One region of the Bacillus sp. NS1 genome, then DNA from elsewhere that is predicted to be linked to it. Evidence: riboswitches for the same ligand, from Rfam matches in the RefSeq annotation. Region 1 holds a riboswitch; each other region holds the start of a gene.
What was found. A riboswitch is a leader RNA that binds a small molecule or an ion and turns the genes downstream of it on or off. The one in region 1 is predicted to bind S-adenosylmethionine.
Positions count from the first base shown of each region.

Region 2: it holds a riboswitch for S-adenosylmethionine, as region 1 does, so the genes downstream of both, AC4CV5_RS01265 (5-methyltetrahydropteroyltriglutamate--homocysteine S-methyltransferase) here and mtnW (2,3-diketo-5-methylthiopentyl-1-phosphate enolase) in region 1, are expected to answer to the same signal.
Region 3: it holds a riboswitch for S-adenosylmethionine, as region 1 does, so the genes downstream of both, metN (methionine ABC transporter ATP-binding protein MetN) here and mtnW (2,3-diketo-5-methylthiopentyl-1-phosphate enolase) in region 1, are expected to answer to the same signal.
Region 4: it holds a riboswitch for S-adenosylmethionine, as region 1 does, so the genes downstream of both, metK (methionine adenosyltransferase) here and mtnW (2,3-diketo-5-methylthiopentyl-1-phosphate enolase) in region 1, are expected to answer to the same signal.

Region 1 covers NZ_JBZAZF010000002.1:460,295-462,493, forward strand. The annotation lists gene mtnE (methionine-glutamine aminotransferase) at 1-685, shown strand, start outside; SAM riboswitch class I at 727-827, shown strand; gene mtnW (2,3-diketo-5-methylthiopentyl-1-phosphate enolase) at 912-2,129, shown strand; gene mtnX (2-hydroxy-3-keto-5-methylthiopentenyl-1-phosphate phosphatase) at 2,126-2,199, shown strand, end outside.
Region 2 covers NZ_JBZAZF010000001.1:247,153-249,351, reverse strand. The annotation lists gene AC4CV5_RS01275 (hypothetical protein) at 117-395, shown strand; gene AC4CV5_RS01270 (LURP-one-related/scramblase family protein) at 568-1,056, shown strand; SAM riboswitch class I at 1,122-1,228, shown strand; gene AC4CV5_RS01265 (5-methyltetrahydropteroyltriglutamate--homocysteine S-methyltransferase) at 1,313-2,199, shown strand, end outside.
Region 3 covers NZ_JBZAZF010000001.1:905,978-908,176, reverse strand. The annotation lists gene metP (methionine ABC transporter permease MetP) at 1-21, opposite strand, end outside; gene metN (methionine ABC transporter ATP-binding protein MetN) at 14-1,039, opposite strand; SAM riboswitch class I at 1,147-1,253, opposite strand; gene AC4CV5_RS04540 (SCP2 sterol-binding domain-containing protein) at 1,368-1,712, opposite strand; gene AC4CV5_RS04535 (thioredoxin family protein) at 1,818-2,138, opposite strand; gene AC4CV5_RS04530 (toprim domain-containing protein) at 2,140-2,199, opposite strand, start outside.
Region 4 covers NZ_JBZAZF010000003.1:42,241-44,439, forward strand. The annotation lists gene pckA (phosphoenolpyruvate carboxykinase (ATP)) at 1-792, opposite strand, end outside; SAM riboswitch class I at 990-1,127, shown strand; gene metK (methionine adenosyltransferase) at 1,295-2,199, shown strand, end outside.

The DNA.
Region 1 (2,199 bases):
GATGTATTTAAATTATCCGAATAATCCGACTGGAGCTATTGCTACATCTGAATTTTTTGAAGAAACGGTCAGTTTTGCGAAAGAAAACGGGATCTGTGTCGTTCACGATTTTGCTTATGGCGCTGTAGGGTTTGACGGCTGCAAACCGTTAAGCTTTTTGCAGACTGAAGGTGCGAAGGATATCGGAATTGAAATTTACACGCTGTCAAAAACGTATAACATGGCAGGGTGGCGGGTCGGCTTTGCCGTCGGAAACGCTTCGGTCATTGAAGCAATCAATCTTTATCAAGACCACATGTTTGTCAGTCTTTTCAGAGCGACTCAGGAGGCTGCAGCAGCGGCACTGCTAGCTGATCAGACGTGTGTGGCGGAGCAAAATGCCCGATATGAGAGCAGGCGAAACGCTTGGATCGCTGCATGCCGGGAAATCGGCTGGGATGTGACAGCTCCGGCAGGTTCATTTTTTGCATGGCTGCCTGTGCCTGAAGGCTATACTTCCGAGCAGTTCTCAGACCTTTTGCTGGAAAAAGCAAATGTGGCGGTTGCGGCTGGAAACGGCTTCGGAGAATATGGCGAGGGCTACGTCAGAGTCGGACTGCTGACAAGTGAAGAAAGTCTCAAAGAAGCCGCTTATCGAATTGGGAAACTGAACCTGTTTACCCAAAAAAGCATTGACAAGATTTGATAACGGTGGGATAATTCAAAATAATTTATAAAATCTATATTTTCTTATCAAGAGCAGGCAGAGGGACGAGCCCGATGAAGCCCGGCAACCGACTTATAAAGCACGGTGCTAATTCTTGCAGCTGGCGGCTGAGAGATAAGATTCGGACGAGAAACGAAACCTCTTTAGACGCGATTGCTGTTTGAAGAGGTTTTTTTATATGGATGTAAATGAAAGGAGCTCAGGCATGAGTGAGTTAATAGCAACATATCTCCTGACCGAACCGGGAGCCGATACAGAGAAAAAAGCAGAACAAATCGCAACAGGATTGACAGTAGGCTCATGGACAGATCTGCCTCTAGTGAAACAGGAGCAAATGCAAAAGCACAAGGGACGGGTGATAAAGGTCGAGGAAAGAGAGGGAACTCCTGCATCAGGAAAACAAGCGGTGATCACAATCGCCTATCCTGAAATCAATTTCTCTCGGGATATTCCGGCTTTACTGACAACAGTGTTTGGCAAGCTGTCGCTGGACGGAAAAATTAAATTACTCGATCTTCACTTCTCTGAGGCATTTAAGCGCACACTGCCGGGACCGAAGTTTGGCGTATACGGCATTCGGAAACTGCTGGGAGAGTTTGAGAGACCGCTGTTAATGAGCATATTTAAAGGGGTCATCGGAAGGGACCTGAGTGATATTAAAGAACAGCTCAGACAGCAGGCGCTTGGCGGAGTTGATTTGATTAAGGACGATGAAATTTTCTTTGAGACAGGGCTGGCGCCTTTTGAAACAAGAATTACAGAAGGAAAGCAAATATTGAAAGAAACGTATGAGCAAACCGGACATAAAACGCTGTATGCGGTCAATTTGACTGGACGCACGGCGGATCTGAAAGACAAAGCGAGACGCGCTGCCGAATTGGGGGCGGATGCACTTTTGTTTAATGTCTTTGCTTACGGCTTGGACGTCATGCAAAGCCTAGCGGAAGATCCCGAAATCGCAATCCCGATTATGGCACATCCAGCGGTCAGCGGGGCGTTTACGTCTTCTCCGTTCTACGGCTTTTCTCACGCTCTTTTGCTCGGAAAATTAAACCGGTATTGCGGTGCTGACTTTAGTCTCTTCCCATCTCCATACGGTTCGGTTGCGCTTCCAAAAGAAGATGCGCTGGCGATTCATGAAGAATGTGTGAGAGAGGATGCCTTTAACCAAACATTTGCCGTTCCGTCAGCAGGCATTCATCCTGGCATGGTTCCGCTTTTAATGCGGGATTTCGGTATAGATCATATTATTAACGCCGGGGGAGGCGTACACGGACATCCAAACGGCGCCCAAGGCGGGGGCAAAGCGTTCAGAGCCATAATTGATGCTGTCTTAGAAGCCCAGCCGATTGATGAAAAAGCCGAACAATGCAAGAATCTGAAGCTCGCGCTTGATAAATGGGGAAAGGTTGAAGCCGTATGACGACTCGAAAGCCTTTAATTATTTGTGATTTTGACGGAACCATCACGATGAACGACAACATTATAAGCAT
Region 2 (2,199 bases), on a different contig from region 1:
TTAAAAGTTATATAAAGGAATTTATTTTATCGTCGATAGTAACTATAGAACCAATCACCAACATGAGCAATCACCAATTTGCAAGACTATTTTCAGGTTATCAGGTTAGACTGTTTTTGAGGGGCAGTTATTTATTTTTAACCAATTTGGAATTTTTTGAATACTTTTTGACGTTTTATCCGTACAATAGAGAATACCAAAACTTTTTTTGGGAGGAATGTATAATGATCCTTTTTATTATCATCGCATTATGCGGCTATCTTCTTTTTTCTTTCAGCAAGGACAATCGCCGCAAACCGCAAAAGACAAGCCCTCTTCCAGCAGCCGCACCTCATCACAACAACCTAATCGACCTTGACGCGATCCGCCAAAAACGCCGGATGCATCTTTCCTAATACTATATTTCAAAAGAAAGGCTGCTGAACGATGCAGCCTTTTTTAATTTAGAAACATTAATTACTCGTAAAAAACGGTCAGCGCGTTTCTGGTCACTAGATTGGGAACTTGAAACCTTTTTGCCCCCTGGCCGTAATCTCTTACAAGGCAAATCAAAAGGAGACTTCAGCAATGATCGAATTATTTATGAAACAAAAAATGTTCTCGTTTAAAGATGCATTTCACATTTATGACCGGGATGAACAAGAGACATTCAAGGTCGAGGGCCGGTTCTTTTCGTTAGGGGACTCGCTACAAATGACAGACTCAACCGGAAAAACACTCGTTTCCATAGAACAAAAAGTAATGTCTTTATTGCCGCGATATGTGATTTCAATTGGCGGGGAAACAGTTTGTGAGGTCACGAAGAAACTGACGTTTTTCAAACCAAAATTTGAAATTTCTAAGCTCAACTGGGAAATTGATGGTGACTTGTGGAAGGATGAATTCCAGCTGACAGATGGAAAGAATGTCCGGATGTCGGTGAGCAAGAAGTGGCTGAGCTGGGGTGATTCGTATCATCTGCAGATTGCAAATGAGGAAGATGTGCTGATCTGCACAGCCATCGCTATCGTGCTTGATATGGTATTATATGACGATGAAGATGAAAGTATTTTCTAAAAAAGCATTGACAATTGAGCCAAAAGTAATAATATTAAGATAATTGAAATCTGAATATGAAGATTACCTTATCAAGAGAGGTGGAGGGACTGGCCCTATGATACCCGGCAACCGCTGTTTCAAACAGAATGGTGCTAAATCCTTTAGAACATTGCGTTCTTGCAGATGAGGCGGAGATTTGACCATTCAAGCTCTTCCTTACTCAAAGGAAGAGCTTTTTTTATGCTCAACACATTACAGAAAAGAGGCGAATGACATGGCTCAACAAACAAATGTTGCAGGACAAAAAACAGAAAAACAACACAAAGCTCCTTTCCGTGCCGATCATGTCGGCAGTTTACTGCGATCTGCTCCGGTAAAAGAAGCCCGGCAGAAAAAAGCGGCCGGCGAGATCACCGCTGATCAGCTTCGTGATATCGAAAATCAAGAAATCACCCGAATTGTAGAAAAACAAAAAGAAATCGGTCTCGATGTGGTAACAGATGGGGAATTCCGCCGATCTTGGTGGCATTATGATTTCCTGGAAGGGCTTGATGGTGTGGAACCGTTCATCCCGTCTGAAGGGATTCAGTTCCATAATGCGAAAACAAAAGCACGCAGCATCAAAGTGACGGGAAAACTCGATTTTACGAGCCACCCAGCGCTTGTCGATTATCAATTTTTACATGAGATTGCCGGCGACGCGACCCCAAAATTGACGATTCCGAGCCCGAATATGCTGTTTTTCGGTGAAAAGGCGGATACAGGGATTTATGACGACCAAGAGGAATACTTTCATGATCTGGCCCAAGCGTATAAAAAAGCAATCAGAGCTTTCTATGATGCTGGATGCCGCTATCTTCAGCTTGATGATACGTCATGGTCTCTCTTCTTTGAGGAAAAAAGCAGAGAGGTTGTTCGGGCGCTTGGCGGCGATCCAGAAACATTGCCTGCCTTGTTCGCCAAAACGATTAACGATGCAGTGGCAGACCGGCCTGATGATTTAGCAATCACGATGCACATTTGCCGCGGCAACTTCCGTTCAACATGGGCGGCATCAGGAGGCTATGATGCTGTAGCTGAAACGATTTTGGATGGCTTACATTTGGACGGGCTGTTCTTGGAATACGATGATGACCGCTCCGGAAATTTTGATCCGCTCCG
Region 3 (2,199 bases), on a different contig from region 1:
CGGGAAGTATTTTTCAAACATTCGTGATCACCTCTGCTTTCACCTGTTTGTCATTAATGAACCGGATCACGTTTTGCACTTCTTCTTCGGCTCCATCAATATGGATGAACAGTGAACCGTAAGCTCCATCCTTAGTCTGCGAGATTTTCCCTTGCAGAATATTGACGCTGACATTGAAGTTTCTGATCATTTCTGTAATCAGAGGCTGCTCAGCTGAATCACCGACAAATGTGAGCTGAACCATTTTTCCTGATCCTGTTTCATCAAGAAGGTGCTGAAGCGTTTCTTTCGTTTCTTCCGGCTCTGTCACCTGCTGAACAAATCGTTTTGTCATGTCTTCCTTCGGATTTTTGAAGACATCGAGAACTTCGCCTTCTTCCACAACCTTTCCGTTTTCCATAACAGCGACTCTGTTGCAGATTTTGCGGATGACATGCATTTCGTGCGTGATCAGCACAATCGTCAAACCGAGTCTTTCATTAATATCGGACAATAGATCCAAAATTGAATCTGTTGTTTGCGGATCTAATGCTGATGTCGCTTCATCACAAAGGAGAACCTTCGGATTGTTTGCAAGCGCTCTGGCGATTCCAACACGCTGCTTTTGCCCGCCGCTCAGCTGAGACGGATAAGATTTTTCTTTTCCTTCTAATCCGACCAGTTTAATCAGTTCATCGGCGCGCTTGATCCGTTCACTCTTTTTCACCCCGGCAATTTCTAAAGGAAACATGATATTGTCTCTAACGGTGCGCGACCAAAGCAAATTGAAATGCTGGAAAATCATGCTGATTTCATGGCGTGCATTTCTTAAGGCGCGTCCGTTTACTTCATTAATCTTGGTTCCCGCCACTTCCACGGTTCCTGAGGTTGGTTTCTCAAGGCCGTTCAGCAGACGGATTAAGGAACTTTTACCAGCTCCGCTATATCCTATAATTCCAAAAATCTCACCTTTTTTGATGGAAAGCGAGACATTTTGGACAGCATTGACATCTCCGTGTTTCGACTTATAAACTTTTGAAACATCTTGAAGATTGATCAAAGCAATCACCTGCCTTAACACTATTCTAAGAAATCTTCCGGGTTTTTTCTGCAAAAGAAAAGCCTTTCTGCACACTTGAGCAGAAAGGCTTATATAAAATGGCCTTTCTCTCATCTTTCAAAGCTGAACGCTTCGTGTGAATTGGCACCATTTCAACAGCGTTGATGGTTGCCGGGCTTCATAGGGCACTTCCCTCCACCTCTCTTGATAAGAGAAATATATAGTCTTTTTCGTCCGGAAATTCTTAATGTAGAATAGCATGGCGAATGATTAAATGTCAATAAAATAAATGATGTCAACTTTTACTATTATAATAATTTCCTATTTTTTAATTCTTTAAAATTCTCTGAAAAAACCCATTCGTCAGCCAGAGTATAGCTTCTAGTTTTAACAGGGCTCTGAATGACCCCTTCACTTTCAGGCTTCCGCTCTGAATCAGGTGCTGAAGGGAAATATCTCCGTGCAATAAATGAATGATTTCTGTTTGGTTTCCGTAAAAGGTCAGGTTGGACGTTTGGGGCGGAGAAATTTTCTTCATTTCTCCCTGTTCGTTTATTGAGACGGTTAAGGCTTCTGTTTCTCCTTGGAAGGTAATGAGCAATGTTGAAGCGTTCAAAAGGGGTTTTAAAAACAGATGCTGATACTCATCTTCTAAAACTTCCGCTTTCTCCATATGTACAACCTCCTATTTGTTGGTCATACATACACTTCTCTTTTTGGCGCAAGAACCCCTTTATAAAACGAACGACAATTTCATTGGAATGTGCCGAGAAATATGTCATAAATGGGATGCGGAAGATGATTTTTGTTTGATCAGCTCATATAAATAAGAAACCGAATGAAACGCATATCCTCTTTCGACCACTTTTCCGCCTTTAAACAGCAGAAAACAAGGGACGCTTTCAATTTGATACGCTTTTGCGAATGTCGGAGAGTAATTGACATTGTTTTTATAGAAGGCGACATCAGGCAGCATTTCTTTCACCACTGTCAGCATTTTGCTTGCAAGCTGGCAGGTGCCGCAAAACGGAGTATATAAGTAAAGGAGATACACATCATCTGCAATGTGCTCAAGTTCATGTTCTTGGAGTTCTTTCATGCTATACACCTCGGGATTTTCTTTCAAGAAAAATAGTATGGACATTCAAATTCGCGCGCAG
Region 4 (2,199 bases), on a different contig from region 1:
AAAGACGCCTGTGTCAGACCAGCCGTGTTCATCATCACCGATCAGTTTGCGGTCAGCATCGGCTGAAAGGGTGGTCTTGCCTGTTCCGGACAATCCGAAGAAAAGGGCGACATCGCCTTTTTCACCGACATTGGCAGAGCAGTGCATGGATAGAATATCTCTTTCAGGGAGCAGGAAATTCATAATGGAGAAAATCGATTTCTTCATTTCTCCAGCATACTCTGTTCCGCCGATTAAAATCGTCCGCTTTTCAAAAGAGACAATAATAAAGGTTTCAGAATGTGTGCCGTCTGTTTTTGGATCCGCTTTGAAATGCGGAGCAGAAAGAATGGTAAACGGTTGTTCAACTGTTTTCTTATCATTGCCCTCCGGTCGGATAAACAGCTGTCTGGCGAATAAATTGTGCCATGCGAACTCATTTACGACGGTGATGGGCAGCCTGTATTTTTCATCTGCTCCGGCAAATCCTTCGAATACAAACAGCTCATCTCGCTGTTTCAGATAGCTGACAACTTTCGTGTACAGCCGCTCAAATGCTTCTTCTGAAATTGGCTGATTCACCGTACCCCAATCGATCTTATTTTTCGTGCTTTCTTCCTTCACGATAAATTTGTCTTTAGGCGAGCGTCCTGTATAAGCGCCTGTTGTCGCCCGAACAGCGCCTGTGGAAGTTAAAATGCCTTCGTTCCGGGATAGTACTTTTTCTGTAAGCTGTGCTGCTGATAAATTATGACGCACATTTGGGCTTGTTAATAAGGCTTGTAGATCAGCGGTTAAATCAACTGAGTTCATATGAAACCTTCCTTTATCGTTTTTTGTGTTTTGCTAATTGTGAATTAGTATAACATATATTTTCAAATAGTCTATACTATTTAACGTTTTTTGTGTGTGCGTTTTCCAATGTTTTCTCTCAATATAGGTGCCTATTTCTTCTGAATCATATTGACATTGCAAACCCTTTTACGATAAGATATTTCATTGAGCGGATACTCTTATCCCGAGCTGGCGGAGGGACAGGCCCTATGAAGCCCAGCAACCGGTTTCTCTGTTATTATTATGTTCAACTGTGTGAGACAACCAAGGTGCTAACCTGTTGCAAGGTTGTATGATTCCTTGAGCGATAAGAGTGAAAGGCACAAAGACCAAACCCTTTCCTCGATGGAAAAGGTTTTTTTATTTCATAAATATGCCAATTAACATTCTCTAATATAACGTTACATTGTATAAGAGGGAGCGAGTTCCGTATCATATATACAAGGTCTTTCGGGAGGCCTTGTGCAGGAGGAAGCAAATCATGAGTAAAAATCGTCGTTTATTTACATCAGAATCTGTTACGGAGGGGCATCCGGATAAAATCTGTGACCAGATTTCTGACAGCATTTTAGATGAAATTTTAAAGAAAGACCCTAACGCGCGTGTTGCTTGTGAAACGTCTGTGACAACTGGTTTGGTTCTTGTCAGCGGAGAGATCACAACATCTACGTATGTTGACATTCCGAAAACGGTTCGTCAAACCATTAAAGAAATCGGATACACACGTGCGAAATACGGATTTGATGCGGAAACTTGTGCAGTTTTAACATCAATTGACGAGCAGTCTGCTGATATCGCAATGGGTGTAGACCAGGCGCTTGAAGCCCGTGAAGGCACAATGAGCGATGAAGAAATTGAAGCGATCGGTGCGGGTGACCAAGGTTTAATGTTCGGTTACGCGTGCAACGAAACAAAAGAGCTTATGCCTCTTCCAATTTCACTTGCTCATAAATTGGCCCGCCGCCTGAGTGAAGTCCGTAAAGAAGATATTCTTCCGTACCTTCGTCCTGACGGCAAAACACAGGTAACAGTTGAGTACGATGAAAATAACAAACCTGTCCGCATTGACGCGATTGTTATTTCAACTCAGCATCACCCTGAAATTACGCTTGAGCAAATCCAGCGCAACATTAAAGAACATGTTATCAATCCGGTTGTTCCTGAAGAGCTGATTGATGAAGAAACAAAATATTTCATCAACCCTACAGGACGTTTCGTTATCGGAGGCCCTCAAGGGGATGCGGGACTTACAGGACGCAAAATCATTGTTGATACGTACGGCGGCTATGCACGCCACGGCGGAGGCGCGTTCTCAGGTAAGGATGCAACGAAGGTAGACCGTTCTGCGGCTTATGCAGCGAGATACGTTGCGAAAAACATCGTTGC